DNA from 2 places in the Kitasatospora sp. NPDC087315 genome. Region 2 is predicted to be linked to the other one. Evidence: predicted binding sites of a transcription regulator. Region 2 holds the regulator's gene; the other holds the start of a gene.
The links. Region 2 encodes HrcA, which represses chaperone genes, less so after heat shock. Its sites were predicted from a motif close to TTNGCACTCNGNNNNNCNGAGTGCNAA; they were not measured.

Region 1 (12,551 bases), on a different contig from region 2:
GTTGACGCCGTCCGCGTACGCCTGGAGGTTCTTCTTGGTGTCCGCCGAGAGCTGGGTGTCGTACTCCTTCTGCGCCACCTGGCGCCAGCCCATGGTGCGGATGAAGGAGTCGGTCTCGACCTGGCCGTCGCCGAACATCTCGGAGAGCCGGCCGGCGGTGATGTGCCGTCGGACGTCCATCTCCCAGAACCGGTCCTGGGCCTGCACATAGCCCTGGGCGCGGAAGAGGTCCGCGGAGGTGTCGGCGTAGAGCTGCGGGATGCCGTTGGCGTCCCGCTTGACGTCGACCGGCGCGCTCAGGCCCGCCACCTTGACGCTGCCGTCGACCTCCGGGAAGGACGCGCGGACCGCGGCCACCCCCCGGTAGCCGCCGTAGCCGGCGCCGGCCACCAGCAGCATTACCAGCACGATCACGATCAGACGGGCGCGCCGGAACTTCTTCGAGCGGGGCATCTGGGTCCTTGCGGTCCTCGACTGGGGGGCGGGCGGGCGTGTCCAGGGCACTCGGCCATGGCAGGGCACCACATTAGGCCGAGTCGGCTGGCGGGCGTGCACGGGGGACGCTCACCGTGGGATCGGAGGAGGTCAACTGGGAAGCCCCGGACGCCCGATGAAGGCCTGTGTGAGAAGCGAAACTAAAGATATGGCAAAATGTTAGACTGAGTAACGATCCGCAAGGGGAGCATTGACCCTTGCCGGTCGGCTCCCCCTTCGGCCTCACCGCCGTCAGACACCCCGCCCGCCCCCAGCCCGCTCGAGGTGCCCCTGCGTGAATGTCGACCACCTGAACCAGCTGCTCCTCGAGTTCTCCGTGATCCTGCTGGTCGCGGTGGTTGCCGTGCGCATCTCGACCCGATCAGGGCTACCAAGCCTGCTGATCTATCTCGGGATCGGCGTCGCCCTCGGCCAGAACGGCCTCGGCGTCTCCTTCAACAACGCCGCGCTGACCCAGGTGCTCGGCTACGCCGCCCTGGTGGTGATCCTGGCCGAGGGCGGTCTCAAGACGAGCTGGCGCGAGGTCAAACCGGTGATGCCGGCGGCCACCGTGCTCGCCACCGTCGGCGTCGGGGTGAGCGTCTTCGTCACCGCCGCGGGCGCGCACTGGCTGGTCGGCCTGGACTGGCGCACCTCCATGCTGCTCGGCGCGATCGTCTCCTCCACCGACGCCGCCGCCGTCTTCTCGGTCCTGCGGATGGTGCCGCTGCCCCACCGGCTGACCGGCCTGCTGGAGGCCGAGTCGGGCTTCAACGACGCGCCCGTGGTCATCCTGGTCGTCGCCTTCGCCACCACCGGCGAGCTGGACTCCTGGTACGTCCTGATCGGCACGATCGCCGCCGAGCTGGCGATCGGCGCGGCGGTCGGCCTCGCGATCGGCAAGCTCGGCGCGTACGGCATCAAGCACGTCGCCCTGCCCTCCTCCGGCCTCTACCCCATCGCCGTCATGGCACTGACCGTGCTCGCCTACGCCGGCGGTGCCCTGCTGCACGGCTCCGGCTTCCTCGCCGTCTACATAAGCGCCGTGATCCTCGGCAACGCCAAACTGCCGCACGGCCCGGCCGTCCGCGGCTTCGCCGACGGCCTGGCGTGGATCGGCCAGATCGGCATGTTCGTGCTGCTCGGCCTGCTCTGCACCCCCGGGACGATGGGCTCCGCCGTGGTGCCCGCGCTGGTGATAGGCACCGTGCTGGTCTTCCTGGCCCGGCCGCTGTCGGTGATGCTCACGCTGACCCCGTTCCGGCTGCCCGGCCGCGAGCAGGCGCTGCTGAGCTGGGCCGGACTGCGCGGGGCGGTGCCCATCGTGCTGGCCACCATCCCGATGGTGGCGGGCACGCCCAGGGCCCAGGACGTGTTCAACATCGTCTTCATCCTGGTCGTGGTCTTCACCCTGCTCCAGGGCCCGACCCTGCCCTGGGTCGCCAAGCGGCTGCGGATCTCCGAGGGCTCGATGGGCCAGGACCTGGGCATCGAGTCCGCGCCGCTGGAGAAGCTGCACGGCCACCTGCTGTCGGTGGCGCTCTCCCCCGCCTCCCGGATGTCCGGCGTGGAGATCGGCGAGCTGCGGCTGCCGGCCGGCGCGGCGGTGACCCTGGTGGTGCGCGAGGGGAACAGCTTCGTGCCCGACAAGGCGACCGTGCTGCGCGGCGGCGACGAGCTGCTGGTGGTCACCACGGACGAGGTCGGCGAGGCGGCGGAGCGGCGGCTGCGGGCCGTGGACAAGGGCGGCAAGCTCGCGGGGTGGCTGAACGGGCGGGGTGACTGAACGGGCGGGTGGCCGGCCGGGCGGTCCCGGGCGGTGGGCGCGGGGGCTTCTCCCCGCGTTCACCGCTGTTCACCGGCCCGGCACCTTCATCCGGCGGGACAGTTTTGGATCTGCCCTGTAAAGTGGGGGTCAGCGCGCTATCTACGCGCGTATACGTATGATGGTTGATACACACCCAGCATCTGCCTGATGCAGAGTTGGCGCGACCGCTCGGCGGCCGCGGCCCGGCCCTCGGCGCACCGCGCCGGCCCGGCCCGGTAACTACCCCGGTCGACGCGCGAGAGGACGACTCTCGGCGCCGTCGGGGCCGTCCCATGTCCCTTCCGCGCTACCAGGCAGCAGGAAGGACCGACCGTGACGGCCCGCCGAACGGTCGACAACACCGCGGACACCCGCGCCGCCCTGGACACCGCGGACGCCCGTACCGCCCCGGACACCGGTGCCGGCGCGCCCGCCCGGATCGGGTACGGCGCGCTGCTGCGCACGCCCGGCGTCTGGACGTTCCTGGCGCCCGCGTTCGCCGCGCGGCTCCCCTACGCGATGCTCAGCCTGGGCATCGTGCTGCTGGTCCTCGACACCCACGGCTCGTACGGCACGGCCGGCAGCGTCGCGGCGGTCTCGGCCGTCGCCCAGGCCCTCATCGGCCCGCAGACCGGCCGGCTGGCCGACCGCTACGGCCAGGCGGCCGTACTGGTCCCGACCGTGCTGGTGCACGCGCTCTCGGTCGGCGCGCTGATCGCGCTGGCGCTCGGCCACGCCCCGGTCTGGAGCCTGTTCCTCGCCGCCGCCCCGGCCGGCGCCAGCGTGCCGCAGGTCGGCGCGATGGTCCGGGCCCGCTGGGTCGCCAAGCTCTCCGCGGACGGCGCGCCCGCTGCCAAGCTGAACACCGCCTTCGCCTTCGAGTCGGTGACGGACGAGTTCACCTTCGTGATCGGTCCGGTGCTGGCCGGCGCCATCGCCACCTCGGTCAGCCCGTCCGCCGGGCTGATCGGCGAGGCCGCGCTGACCGTGGCCGGCGGGCTGGCCTTCGCCGCCCAGCGCCGCACCGCCCCGGCCCGGCACCCGCACCAGCCCGGCGTCCGTCGTGCCTCCGCGCTCGCCTCCCCGGGCGTCCGGCTGCTGGCCGGCGTGTTCCTGGGGGTCGGCTCCGTCTTCGGCGCCATGCAGGTCTCGGTGACCGCCTTCGCCGACTCGGTGGGGCGGCACGGGGCCGGCGGCATCGTGTACGGGGTCTTCGCCGGCGGTTCGATGCTGGCCGGTGTGCTGTACGGTCTGGTCGCCTGGCGCAGGGCCGCGAGGCACCGGCTGCTCGCCAGTTACGCGCTGCTGGTGCTCGGCTGCTCGACGCTCTGGGCGATGCCCGACCTGGTCGCGCTGACGGCCGCCGGGCTGGTCTGCGGCCTCGCCATCGCCCCGACGCTGATCACCGGGTACACCCTGGTCGAGACGCTGGTCGCGGACGGCGCCAAGACCGAGGCCTTCACCTGGCTGACCGGTGCCATCGGCCTCGGTCTGGCGACCGGGTCCACGGTGGCCGGGCAGCTGATCGACGGGTGGGGCCCGTCGGCCGGGTTCCTGGTGACGGTGGCCGGTGCCGGGCTGGGCCTGGTGACGCTGATCGCGTTGCGGCACCTGCTGGTCGCGCCGGGCGTGGCCGGTTCGGCGAACTCGGCGGGCACGCCGGACTCGGCGGGCGCGGTCGGTTCGGTGGACTCGCCGGGCGTGGAGGCGTCCGGGCGGACCGCGACGGCGCAGCTGGTGGGCGCGGTCAAGGGCTGAGCCGACCGGTCCGGGCGGTGGTCCGCGGTCGCGCCCCGGCTCATCTCACACCGGAGTCGCTGGACTGATCCAGCGGAATGCCGCATCATTGACCATCGTTAGCACTCATCAGGCGAGAGTGCCAGGAGGAAGACAAGTGCCCACGTACCAGTACCAGTGCACCGAGTGCGGCAACGGCCTGGAGGCGGTGCAGAAGTTCACCGACGAGGCACTGACCACGTGCCCCGACTGCCAGGGGCGGCTCCGCAAGGTCTTCTCGGCCGTGGGCGTGGTCTTCAAGGGCTCGGGCTTCTACCGGACCGACAGCCGTTCGTCCTCCAGCAGTTCGGTGGGCGCCGCTTCGTCGTCCCCGGCGGGGGGCCCGTCCTCGGTGTCGTCCGGCGCGTCGTCCCCGTCGACCGCCGCTTCGAACGGCTCGGCCCCCGCGGCGAGCCCGGCTCCCGCGGCGAAGTCGGCCGGCTGAGGCCGGAGCGGCTCAGGCCGGGTACCGCCGAACCTCTGGCACCCCGGCCGATCCAGGCATTCGAAAGGTCCGTTGACCCGTTTTTTGGCGGAGTCGGCGGGCCTTTCGCATTCCCGTCGCATTCCCGGAAACGGGCAGGCTCACCCGTGTGGGTGTACGAAGTTATCCACAACCCCGGGTTTTCCACAGGATCCGAAAGAGGGGTTCCGTCCGCCGTGGGCGCGGCGCAGAGTGTGGGTCACAAGAGACCGGCCCGGTTGGGGCCGGCGCCCTGCGACCACCGGTGGTGCCCGATGACGACCCCGAGCTTCACGCTCCCCCTCCCCCTCACTCTCCCGCTCTCGTCCCCGCTGCCCCGCGCCCCGCAGTCGGCTCCGGCCCGGAGATACACCGCTCCGCCGCCCGCGCCGGCCGTCCCGCCGCAGCGGGAGGTGCCCCGGTTTCCGCCGATCCGGCGCGGTGCCGGCGGGTGGCACCGGCTGTGGCACCCCGTACGGCGGCGGGGCGGGGTGCCGGTTCTGGTCCTGCTCGCCGTGGTCACCGCGCTCGCCAGTGGACCGGCGCGAGCGGCGCTCTGGCCACCGGGAGCCGCGGCCCTGCACCAAACGGGTTGCCAATTGGGAAAGGAGGAAGATCACCCGTAACCGGACAACGACTTCGTCGTTCACGCGACATGAAAGGCTTCAAGGAATTCCTGCTGCGTGGAAATGTCGTCGACCTCGCCGTCGCCGTTGTCATCGGTGCGGCTTTCACCAACATCGTCAACGCCTTCGTCAAGGGCGTAATCAATCCGATCGTCGGAGTTTTCGGAGCCAAGGATCTGGCGTCCTACAGTTCCTGCCTCAAGGGTCCCTGTACGGTCAGCGCGACCGGCGAGGTCACCTCCGGCGTCTTCATCCTGTGGGGCTCCGTGCTCAGCGCGGCCCTGCAGTTCCTGATCACCGCGGCCGTCGTCTACTTCTGCCTGATCCTGCCCATGACCAGGTTCGCCGCCAAGCGCAAGAGCCTCGCCGAGACGCAGATCGAAGCCGAGGCCAAGGAGGTCGTCCTGCTCACCGAGATCCGCGACGCGCTGGTCACGCGGGAGCGCTGACCGCCCCCGCCGACGGCGGACCCGTCGACCCCTTCAGTCCCCGTGGTGCGGCGGGCGCTGGCTCAGGTACCAGTCCAGCCCCCGTCCGCCACCGCCCCCGGAGCCTGCTCCCGGGCGGTCGCCCCAGCCGGCGTCGGTGTCGTCCCGGGACTGCTGGTCCAGCGGGTCCCGGAAGACCAGCCGGGCCTTCGGCGCCTTCTTGTCCTCGTTCCCGCCCTTGGCGCTCTCGGCACTCTCGGCGCTCTCGGCACCCCGTACCGAATCCTGCTCGCTCACCGACCCGCCTCCGTTGTTCACTGTCGTCCCGATCCCCTGCCGCTTCTACCCGTACCCCCACCTGCCCCTACAGCCTAGAAGCTCGCCGAGCCGCCGCCGTCGGGAGAGAACGGGCCTTGGTGCGGAGCGCTCCGCAGCACGGCCCGCCACGACGGTCACGGCACGCACAGCACACCCGCACGCGGCCTGCCGGCCGCTCCCCTCGGGCTGGGAGATCAGGCAGCTCAGGCAGCCTCGAAGCCCGAGTGGTCGGCGATCCGCTTCAGCTCGGCCAGCGCGTGCTTCTCGATCTGGCGGATCCGCTCACGGGTCAGCCCGTGCTGCTTGCCCACCTCGGTCAGGGTGCGCTCGCGGCCGTCCTCCATCCCGTACCGCGACCGGATGATCGATGCCGTACGGTCGTCCAGCCGCCCGATCAGACCGTCCAGCTCCTCACGGCGGAGCATGACCATCACGGCGTCCTCGGGGGAGGTCGCTCCGGTGTCCTCGACGAGGTCGCCGAACTGGGTCTCACCCTCGTCGTCGACCGACATATTGAGGCTGACCGGGTCCCGGGCCCAGTCCAGCACGTCCTTGATCCGCGCCTCGGTGGTGTCCAGCTCGGCCGCGATCTCGGCCGGCTCGGCCTCGCGGCCCAGCTCCTTGGACTTCTCCCGCTGCACCCGCCGGATCCGGCCCAGCTCCTCGACCAGGTGGACGGGCAGCCGGATGGTGCGCGACTGGTCGGCGATCGACCGGGTGATCGCCTGCCGGATCCACCAGGTGGCATAGGTGGAGAACTTGAACCCCTTGGCGTAGTCGAACTTCTCCACCGCCCGCACCAGGCCCGCGTTGCCCTCCTGGATGAGGTCCAGCAGGGGAAGGCCACTGCGCGGGTAACGGCGCGCCACAGCGACCACGAGACGGAGATTGGACCGGATGAAGACGTCCTTGGCGCGCTCGGCGTCCTCGGCTATCGCCTCCAGCTCCTTGCGCTTCACGCCTTTCGGCAGTTCGCCCGCTTCCAGCAGGTGCTGGGCGTACACACCGGCCTCGATCCGCAGCGAGAGCTCGACCTCCTCGGCGGCATCGAGCAGGGGCGTCCTGGCGATCTCGTCGAGGTACATACCGACCAGGTCGCGGTCGGCCTCAAGGTTGGTCGGGCGGGCCGCGCGAGTCCGGTCGGCCCTGTCGCGAACGACGGCACGGGTGGCCATGCTTGCTCCCTTTGCTGGTATTGCCGGGGTCTGCCTGCCTGCCCCGAGAGGGCAAGAAATGCGGGCCCCGCAGGGCTCACACGTAACGATCCAACGAACAGATTCCGGACAACATTCCCAAGTCGCTCAGATTCTTCCAGCGATGCAGTATCCTGCCGATTTTCACCCCGGTTTTGGACGGAGGGTGACCACCCCGACACATCGGGTGCCAATCGGGCGACCGATTCGGAACGGACACCCCGTTGCGGCACACCGCTTCGCAACTCCTCCACATCGTGAACCCATGGGCCGCCGCCCACGTTCCCGCACCGTCCGGCCAACATTGCCGCCGGACCCGACGGCGAGCGCCTTCGCTTTCACCGGCGCACACACCCCGGCGTGCGCAAGTTCTCCGCACAAAAGATGCAAAATCGCTATCACCCCGCTGCCCGATCGGCCCGGCGCACTGGGAAGGTGTCAGCCATGCACCTGACCAACAGCGCATCCACCATCACCCCGCGTGACCGTCGCCTGCTCCGGTATTCGGCACTCGCGGTCGGCTGTGCCGCGTTGTTCGGCGTCCTGGCGGCCCTGGTGCAGACCGGCTGGCACCCGCTCAGCGCCCTCGACCACGGCTGGATCGACCGGATGCACCGCTACGCCCGGGAGCACACCGCCGGAACGGCCGCGGTGCAGACGCTCTCCGACATCGGCGGCACGATCACCATGCGTACGCTGCTGGGCATCGCCGCCCTCTGGCTCTGGCTGATCGGCGCGCGTGTGCTGGCCGGCTGGGTGGTCGCGCAGACCCTGGTCGGCTGGGGTGGCCAGTGGCTGCTGAAGCTCTCCTTCGACCGTCAGCGGCCGCACTTCAGCGACCCCGTCTCACACGCCGGCGGCCCGGCCTTCCCGTCCGGTCACGCGATGGCCTCCGCGATCACCTGCGCCGTCCTGGTCGGGCTGCTCTGGCCCCGGGTCGGGCGCGGCGGGCGCATCGCCGCCTGCGCCGTCGCCGCGGTGACCGTGCTGACGATCGGCTGGACGAGGACCGCCCTCGGGGTGCACTGGCCGAGCGACGTCCTCGGTGGCTGGCTGGCCGCCGGAATCGTGCTGGGTACGGTCACCACCGTCATCGAGCTCTGGCGCCCCGGCGCCCTGGCCCGGGACGTCCGACGGGTCAACTGGCGGACCAGACCCCGGGTCCAGCGCGTCCTCGTCTCCCCGGCCGGCCCCGCCCCGGGTGGCCCGGCCCTCGACGGCACCCTCGGCAGCACTCTCGGCAATGCCTACGACAACGCCCTCGACGAGGGCACCGGCCACCCGGACAGCGCGGTCCGCTGACGCGCCTGCCGCGTGGCCGCTCCGGACGGCGGCCACGCGCTTGGCTGTCCTCGTCGGCCGGCCGTCAGACCGCCCGCATCGCGGCCACGACGGTCATCCGGCCGACCCGCCGGGCCGGCAGGACGGCGGCGGCGAGCCCGGTCAGCACCGTCAGCACCAGCGCCGCCAGCACCAGCAGGACCGGCGGGCCACCGGTCGTCCCCAGCGTGGAGGTGACCGACCGCGCGGCCGCCCAGCCGTAGGCCAGCCCGAGGCCGGTACCGACCAGCGCGCCCGCCGTCGAGAGCAGCACCGCCTCCAGGGTCAGCATCCGGCGCAGCTGCTGCCGGGACATCCCGATCGCCCGCAGCATGCCGATCTCCCGGGCACGCTCGCTGATGCTGAGCATCAGGGTGGCCGCGACACCGAGCCCGGCGATCAGGACCGAGAAGCCGAGCAGCGCCATGGTGATCAGCATCATTCGGTCGAGCAGCGAACGCATGGTCTCGGCCTGGGCAGCCGTGTCGACGACGTCGACGTGCGGATATCCGCCCAGCGCCCGGTCCATCGCCCGGCGGGCGGTGAGCCGGTCGGCGCCTTCGGCGGGACTGATCCACACCGTGGTGACGGCCGCACCGGGGGCGAGCCGCTCCATGGTCGCCGGGGTCATGAACAGCGCGGCCCCGGTCTGGAGCGTGAACGGCAGGGCGCTGCGCCCGGGTTCGACCCGCAGGGTGGTGCCGGGCTGTCCCACCGCCCCCGCGACCTGGTGCGCACCGGCCGCACCGGTGCCCGCCGGACCGTCCCCGAAGCCGGTCAGCGCGGCGCCGTCGGCCAGCGCGCGGGCCCGGTCGACGCCGTCGGCGGTCGCGTTGAGCCGGGCCGGGTCGGCGCCGGCCACGAGCAGACTGCGGCCGTCGACCTCCAGGGTGGCCGAGCGGACGGGTGTGACGATCAGTCCGGGCTCCGCACCGAGCGCGGTGACCGCCCCGGCGGGCAGCGGAGTACCACCGGTGGCGGTGGCCGAGAAGACACCGGGCTGGCGGGCGGAGAACGCCGGCACCAGGGAGTTGGAGGTGATCTCCAGCGCGGTGACGGCGCTGACCATCACCGTCACACCGAGCAGCAACGCCGACCCGGTGGCCCCGGTCCGGGCCGGGTTGAGCCGCAACTGCTGCGTGGCGAGCCGCCCCGCCGTGCCGCAGAGCCGTCGGGCCGGTGCCCCCAGCGCGGCGACGACCGCGGGCAGCAGTCGGTGGCAGAGCCGCAGCACGCCGAAGAAGCTGCTGATCGCACCGAGGGTGACGGCGAGCAGCGACAACGGCGGTCCGGCCACCACCCCGGCCGCCAGCAGACCGACGCCCGCCACCAGCAGCAGCACGGACAGCGCGGCGGCGCGCAGCCGGGCCGTACCGCTGCCGGCGCTGTGCGCGCCGCCGAGCGCGGCGATCGGCGGCACCGCCGCGGCGGCCTTCGCCGGGCCGCGTACGGCGAGAACGGTGAGTGCGACGCCGAACAGCCCGGCCAGCACACAGGTGAGCGGGGACGGCATGAGCGAGAGGTGCACCGGTCCGAGGTCGACGGTGCCGGCCAGCGCCGTCCCGACCGCGCACAACCCGGTGCCGAGCAGCACTCCGGCGGCCGACGCGCCCGCGCCGAGCAACAGGCCCTGACGGCGGATCAGTCGCCGGATCTGGGCACGGTCGGCGCCGACACACCGCAACAGGGCGAGCTGGCGGGTCCGCTGCGCCAGCACGACGGCGAAGGTGTTGCTGACCACCATGCGCGCGACGGCGAGGGCGATCAGCACGAACGACAGCGCGGCTATCAGCACCACCCCGTAGAGCGTGCGGCTCTGCTTGGTCGCCTCGGCGACGGAGGCCTCCCGGGTGCGGACCTCCGTCTGGCCGTCGAGGACGCCGCGCAGCGCCTCGGCGGTCTGCGAGCGGGAGGTGCCGGGAGCGAGGCGGAGGTCGAGCCGGGTGCCGCTGACGCCGGTCGCGTACCGCTCCACCTGCCCGTCCGGGACGGCGACCACGGGCCGGCCGGCGAAGCTGGGCGCGCCGCGCCCGTCCAGGGTCCCGACCAGCCGGACGGTGGCGGTGCCGCCGTCGGCCAGGGCCAGCCGGACGTCCGCACCTGGCGCGGCGTCGATCCGCCGCGCGGTCTCGGCGTCGAGCAGCACCTCGCCGGGGCCGCCCGGCCACCGGCCGTCCTTGAGCAGTTGCCACCGCAGGGCCGGGTCGGACGCCACGGAGCTCACCACGGCGGTCTCGTCCAGCGGCAGACCGGCCGGGGTCAGTACGCCACCCCTGCCGGTCTGCCGCAGCGAGACCTCCGTCACCCCGGCCACCTGCCGCACCCGGGCGGCCGTCCCCTCGTCCAGCACACTCTGCGCCGTGGCCCCGGTCACCTGGAGATCGCCCGGCCCCACCTCGGCGGCCGCCGTCTGGCTGAAGGAGTCCACCAGCGCCCCGCTCCCGCTGACCGAGGCGATCAGAAAGGCCACGCCCATCGCGATCGCCGCCCCGGTGAGGAGCAGTTGCCGAAGCTGTCCGCGCAGCTCGGCCATGGTGTACCTGTACGTCGTCATCGTTCCTCGGTTTCACGCCTCTGATCAGCCATGATGCGCCGTCAGGATCATGAAGAGCCTACGGAGCGACAGCGTCCGCTTCCGTCGCCACAACGTCGGTTCCTTGATCATCCCCGAGGCGGACCCCGTCCCGTCCGGCCTCCTCCCCCGGGCGTAGGCCGACCCTCACCTCCCCCGAAACCCGGCCCGGGCCCATGGCCGGCGAACCGGCGGCGGGGGCGGCGGCGCTTCCCGGGCGGCCCCGCCCCGGCCACGTGTACCGCATGTGCGCCGGAACGCCACAGGCCCTCCAGCCCGGGTGGGCGGAGGGCCTGTGACCTGTGCGTTCTCTGTGCCCCAGGCAGGATTCGAACCTGCGACACCGGCTTTAGGAGAGCCGTGCTCTATCCCCTGAGCTACTGAGGCGGGGCTTGTCGAGGACCTTGCCGAAACCCGGAAGGGGCTTCGGGCTGGTTGGACAAACGCCCTGGTCAGGCAGTGGGCACGCGCTCCCGGCGACACCCGGGGAAGGGTGGCGCCCGTGTCCGCAGCGGGACAGCCGACTGACCGATGACAGACTAGCGGATCGGACTGCTGGAGATCTCCCCCTGCTGCGCCCCGGCCCCTGTTCTGTTTGTCGACACCTCGTTGATCTGCGTGTTTGCCGGCCGGGTGGCGCTGCCCGGGCGGTGACCCCGGCCGCCCAGGCGGAGCGGCTCCCCCGAGATCGCGGCCGCGTGCGGCCACGAGGTGGCGGCACCGCCCGGGTGGTCGGCGGTTCAACCGGGGGAGCGCCGCGGCGCCGGCCGGTCGAAGGCCCGGCTCCCGGGCGGTACCGCCCAGATCCCCCGAGCTCAGTCAGCCGGCACGATCTCGATGGTGAACAGGACCGGTTCCCCGTCCGGCTGGCCCTGCTGCTCATGCTCGAACCTCAGCTCCCCGGTTCCGGGCCGCACGGCACGGAACAGGAAGGAGTGGGCTCCCGACGAACCCGGGATCTTGCCGGACAGTTCGGCGTCGCTGAGCAGCTCGAACGACTCCGGGCCCCCGATCAGCGGCGTGTAGCGCCAGTCGGATCCGATGCTGGCGTTGGTCTCCAGGTCCACCACGACCAGCCCGTTGAGCTGGACCTGGAGCGGCCTGCCCAGGTCCGCCTGGGACAGGACGAGGAACTGCGTCGGCGCGGTGACAGACGTCATCGTCATTCGCTCCTTCCGAGAACGCGGGACCCGGACACGATCACGGGTTCACGAGAGCCGTGACCCTGCTCGTCCGATGTCTTCGGAGCGGCTTCCCCCGCGCGCCCCCGCATGCCGGTGACATGGTCCCGGGCGCAGCTCCGGCCCCGCGTTCCCCAGCGTAGGCACGCGGGCACCCGTCCTCATCCGTACCGGCCATTCGGGTGAACGGATGCCTGTGGGGCCTCGGCCGCGGGCGGATCGTCCTGGTGTCTCCGGTGCGGGGACCACCCACCCGGCGAGGCCGGAATCCACGACCGGCTCGACGTCGGTGCCGACGCGTTCGGCACGTCACCGGATCGACCGGCCGGCTTCGGGGATCCGGCCGATCCGGCCCCGCCCCATCGTCACTGTCGGCCCTCGATCGGCCGCCGC
Region 2 (4,600 bases):
ACCCCCCCCGCGCCCCTCGTGGTGCTTGCACACTCCTGCGGGCGCCTCAGCGCCCGTTGAACGCGTCCTTCAGCCGGGAGAACAGCCCCTGCTGGCCGGGCGCGAACTGGCCGGACGGCCGCTCCTCGCCGCGCAGCACGGCGAGGCGGCGGAGCAGGTCCTCCTGCTCGGCGTCGAGCTTGGTGGGCGTCTGCACCTCGACATGCACTATCAGGTCGCCCCGGCCGCCACCGCGCAGGTGGGTGATGCCCCGGCCGTGCAGCGGGATCGACTGGCCGGACTGGGTGCCGGGCCGGATGTCGAGCTCCTCCAGGCCGTCCAGCGTCTGCAGCGGCACCTGGGTGCCGAGCGCGGCGGCCGTCATCGGGATGGTGACCGTGCAGTGCAGGTCGTCCCCGCGTCGCTGGAACACCGTGTGGGTGGTCTCGGCGATCTCGACGTACAGGTCGCCGGCGGGGCCGCCACCGGGGCCGACCTCGCCCTCGCCGGCCAGCTGGATGCGGGTGCCGTTGTCGACACCGGCCGGGATCTTGACCGTCAGGGTGCGCCGGGCGCGGACCCGGCCGTCGCCCGCGCACTCCGGGCACGGGGTCGGCACGACGGTGCCGAAGCCCTGGCACTGCGGGCAGGGGCGGGAGGTCATGACCTGGCCCAGGAAGGACCGGGTGACCTGGGAGACCTCGCCCTTGCCGCGGCACATGTCACAGGTCTGCGCGGAGGTGCCGGGCGCGGCGCCCTCCCCGCTGCAGGTGGTGCAGGTGACGGCCGTGTCGACCTGGAGTTCCTTGGTGGTGCCGAAGGCGGCCTCCTCCAGGGTGATCTCCAGCCGGATCATGGCGTCCTGGCCGCGCCTGGTCCGCGAGCGCGGGCCGCGCTGGCCGGCCGCGGCGCCGAAGAAGGCGTCCATGATGTCGGAGAAGCCGAAACCGGCCGCGCCCGCGCCGAAGCCGCCCGCGCCTCCGCCGCCGTTGGGCGAGAGAGGGTCCCCGCCGAGGTCGTAGACCTGACGCTTCTGCGGGTCGGAGAGCACCTCGTAGGCGGCGTTGATCTCCTTGAACCGCTCCTGCGTCTTCGGGTCCGGGTTGACGTCCGGGTGCAGTTCGCGCGCCAGGCGCCGGAACGCCTTCTTGATCTCGTCCTGCCCCGCATCCCGTCGGACGCCGAGTACCGCGTAGTAGTCCGTGGCCACCAAATGCTCCGCTTGTTCCGCCTGTAGTAGTGCTTGCGACTGGGTACCACCATCGGTCTGATGGTGGCTGTTCCTACGACTCGGCCAGGATCTGGCCCACGTACCGTGCCACCGCTCGCACCGCCCCCATTGTGCCCGGATAGTCCATCCGGGTCGGACCGATCACACCCAGTTTGGCCACGCTCTCGTCGCCCGAACCGTAACCGACGGAGACGACCGAGGTGGAATTGAGCCCCTCGTAGGCGTTCTCCCGGCCGATCCGGACCGTCATCCCCGCGTCGCCGGTCTCACCCAGGAGGCGGAGCAGGACGACCTGCTCCTCCAGCGCTTCCAGCACCGGCTGGATGGTGAGCGGGAAGTCGTGGCCGAAACGGGTCAGGTTGGCCGTGCCGGCCAGCATGATCCGTTCCTCGTTCTGTTCGGCGAGCGCCTCGAAGAGCGTCGCCAGGACGGTGACGACGGCCGGCCGGTCGGCCGCCTCGAAACCGGCCGGCAGCTCCTCCAGCAGCCCCGGCACCTCGGGCAGCCGCTGCCCGACCGCGTGCGCGTTGATCCGCGCCCGCAGATCCGCGAGGAGGGTCTCGCCGACCGGGCCCGGGCAGTCCATCATCCGCTGCTCGACCCGGCCGGTGTTGGTGATCAGGACCAGCATCACCTTGACCGGGGCCAGCGCGACCAGCTCGATGTGCCGGACGGTCGACCGGGAGAGCGAGGGGTACTGGACCACCGCGACCTGCCGGGTGAGCTGGGCGAGCAGCCGGACCGTCCGGGCGACCACGTCGTCCAGGTCGACCGCGCCGTCCAGGAAGTGCCGGATCGCCCGCCGCTCGGGCGCGCTCATCGGCTTGACCTCGGCGAGCCGGTCGACGAAGAGCCGGTAGCCCTTGTCGGTGGGGATCCGCCCGGCGCTGGTGTGCGGCTGGTGGATGTAGCCGTCCTCCTCCAGCGCGGCCATGTCGTTGCGGACGGTGGCCGGGGACACGCCGAGGCTGTGCCGCTCCACCAGGGCCTTGGAGCCGACCGGCTCCTCGGTTCCCACGTAGTCCTGGACGATGGCGCGAAGCACCGCGAGCTTGCGGTCGTCCAGCTGACGGACCTCACCGGCCATGGGGCACGCACCTCCGTCTTCGCACGTTGTCCGTAGTGACATGTGTCCGTTCTGGCATGTTGCGGGCCGTTCTGGGAGGCCCCGGCTTTGGCACTCTGAACAGCCGAGTGCCAGAACCGTACCTGCCAGTGTAAGGCCCGGGTCCGACGGCAGGAACGGCCCGGCCCGAGTGATCCTGCGCGCAATATCCGGCGCGCGGGTGATGCCGAGGGCCCGTCCGGGTGGCAGCATCGAAAGCGAACGGCTAACGGAGGAGCAGCGATGTCGAGCTCGGGCCAGCACACGCGCTTCGCACCCGACCGCGGCCTGACCGGCCGCATGGTCGCGACGATGTTCGTGATCGGGCTGCTGTACGTCGGATTCACCGGCCTGCTGATCGTGCTGCTGCGCGGGGCCTGGCCACTGATCGTGCTGATCTCGGGCGGTCTCTTCGTGGCCCAGTTCTGGTTCAGCGACAAGATCACCGAACGGGCGATGGGCGCCCACCGGGTGAGCCCGGAACAGTATCCGCAGCTGCACGGCACCATCGACCGGCTCTGCGCGCTGGCCGACATGCCCAAGCCGCGGGTGGCGGTCGCCGACAACGACATGCCGAACGCGTTCGCCACCGGCCGCAACCCGCAGAACGCCGTGGTCTGCGTGACCACCGGGCTGCTGCGGCGGCTGGAGCCGGAGGAGCTGGAGGGCGTGCTGGCGCACGAGCTCTCGCACGTGGCGCACCGGGACGTGGCGGTGATGACCATCGCCGGGTTCCTCGGGGTGCTGGCCGGGGCGATGACCCGGATCGCGATGTACGGCGGGTTCATGGGCGGGGGCCGCAACAACAACGACTCCAACGCCGCCATCGCCGCGCTGATCATCCCGCTGGTGTCGATCGTGGTGTACGCGATCAGCTTCCTGCTCACCCGGCTGCTCTCCCGCTACCGGGAGCTGGCCGCCGACCGCGCCGCCGCCCAGCTCACCGGCCGGCCCAGCGCGCTCGCGTCGGCGCTGACCAAGGTGACCGGCCAGATCGCCGCGATCCCGTCCAAGGACCTGCGCCAGGCACAGCCGTACAACGCCTTCTACTTCGCCCCGGCGCTGAGCGCCCGGGAGACCGCCTCGCAGCTGTTCTCCACCCACCCGTCGCTGGAGCAGCGGCTGGAGCAGCTGGCGAAGATCTCGGCCCAGCTGGGCCGCTGAACCACCTCGGGAAAGGACCGCCGTGGGATTCCTGGACGCCCTGTTCGGGCGCACCAAGCCCGTCAAGCCCGACCTCGACCAGCTGTTCGGGGTCCCCTCGGCGGCACTGACCCTGGAGGCGGCGACCGGCTTCCGGCCGACCGGTCTCGGCTCGGTCTGCTTCGCGGCCGTCGAGGGCGGGGCGTTCGGCGAGGTCGAACGGCAGGTGCGGGCGCTGCTGGACGCCGACACCGAGCGCGGCGGCGTCCCGGTGGAGGCCTCCAAGGACGGGTACGGCTACTCCTGGCTGCTCGCCCGGCACACCCCGGAGGAGCTGCCGGAGCTGGTCAACGACCTGCACGCGGTCAACAGCGAGCTGGAGGCGAACGGCTTCGGACCGCAGCTGCTCTGCTCGCTGGTGGCCTTCCGCGACGAGCGGGGGCAGTCGCTGGCGCTGGTCTACCTGTACAAGCGCGGCACCTTCTACCCGTTCGCGCCGATGCCGGGCGGCGGGGAGAAGCGGAACAGCCCCCTGGAACTGCAGGTCAACGCCATGCTCGGGAACGACCTGCGGCTGGAGAAGGACCTCACCCGCTGGTTCCCGGTCTGGGGCGCGCCGGGGCTCTGACCTCCCGCCGGCCCTCCGCCGGATTTCCCTATAGTCACCTTCCATGCGCAGCCACCAGTACGGACCCGACCTGACCCCGCCGTGGAAGCGGCAGCAGCCCGCCCCGGAGGTGTCCGCCGAGCGGGACCTGGTGGTGGAGGAGGCGGCGACCGGCTTCTGCGGAGCGGTGGTGCGGTGCGAGAAGACCGCGGAGGGCTTCACCGTCACCCTGGAGGACCGCTTCGGCAAGCACCGGGTCTTCCCGCTGGTGCCGCGCGGCTTCCTGCTGGAGGGCCGGCCGGTCACCCTGGTCCGCCCCCCGGCGGCCGCGCCCGCGCCGTCCCGGGCCCCCGGCCGCACCGCCTCCGGCTCGATCGCCGTCCCCGGCGCCCGGGCCCGGGTGGCCCGCGAGTCGCGCATCTACGTCGAGGGCCGGCACGACGCCGAGCTGGTCGAGCGGGTCTGGGGCGACGACCTGCGGATCGAGGGCGTGGTCGTCGAGTACCTGGAGGGCGTCGACGACCTGCCCGCCATC

Region 1: a site for HrcA is predicted at 4,138-4,164, ahead of ACIO5D_RS07390 (FmdB family zinc ribbon protein). Genes of this name have one in related genera too.

The regions. Positions count from the first base shown of each region.
Region 1 covers NZ_JBIUYD010000004.1:90,655-103,205, forward strand. Annotated here, with positions in the region: gene ACIO5D_RS07375 (penicillin acylase family protein) at 1-453, opposite strand, end outside; gene ACIO5D_RS07380 (potassium/proton antiporter) at 770-2,260, shown strand; gene ACIO5D_RS07385 (MFS transporter) at 2,663-4,039, shown strand; gene ACIO5D_RS07390 (FmdB family zinc ribbon protein) at 4,176-4,502, shown strand; gene mscL (large conductance mechanosensitive channel protein MscL) at 5,176-5,595, shown strand; gene ACIO5D_RS07400 (hypothetical protein) at 5,629-5,871, opposite strand; gene ACIO5D_RS07405 (sigma-70 family RNA polymerase sigma factor) at 6,096-7,067, opposite strand; gene ACIO5D_RS07410 (phosphatase PAP2 family protein) at 7,530-8,387, shown strand; gene ACIO5D_RS07415 (FtsX-like permease family protein) at 8,452-10,959, opposite strand; tRNA gene ACIO5D_RS07420 (tRNA-Arg) at 11,292-11,364, opposite strand; gene ACIO5D_RS07425 (protease inhibitor I42 family protein) at 11,793-12,137, opposite strand.
Region 2 covers NZ_JBIUYD010000011.1:27,186-31,785, reverse strand. Annotated here, with positions in the region: gene dnaJ (molecular chaperone DnaJ) at 47-1,189, opposite strand; gene hrcA (heat-inducible transcriptional repressor HrcA) at 1,263-2,297, opposite strand; gene htpX (zinc metalloprotease HtpX) at 2,559-3,479, shown strand; gene ACIO5D_RS17335 (hypothetical protein) at 3,502-4,086, shown strand; gene ACIO5D_RS17330 (DUF3097 domain-containing protein) at 4,130-4,600, shown strand, end outside.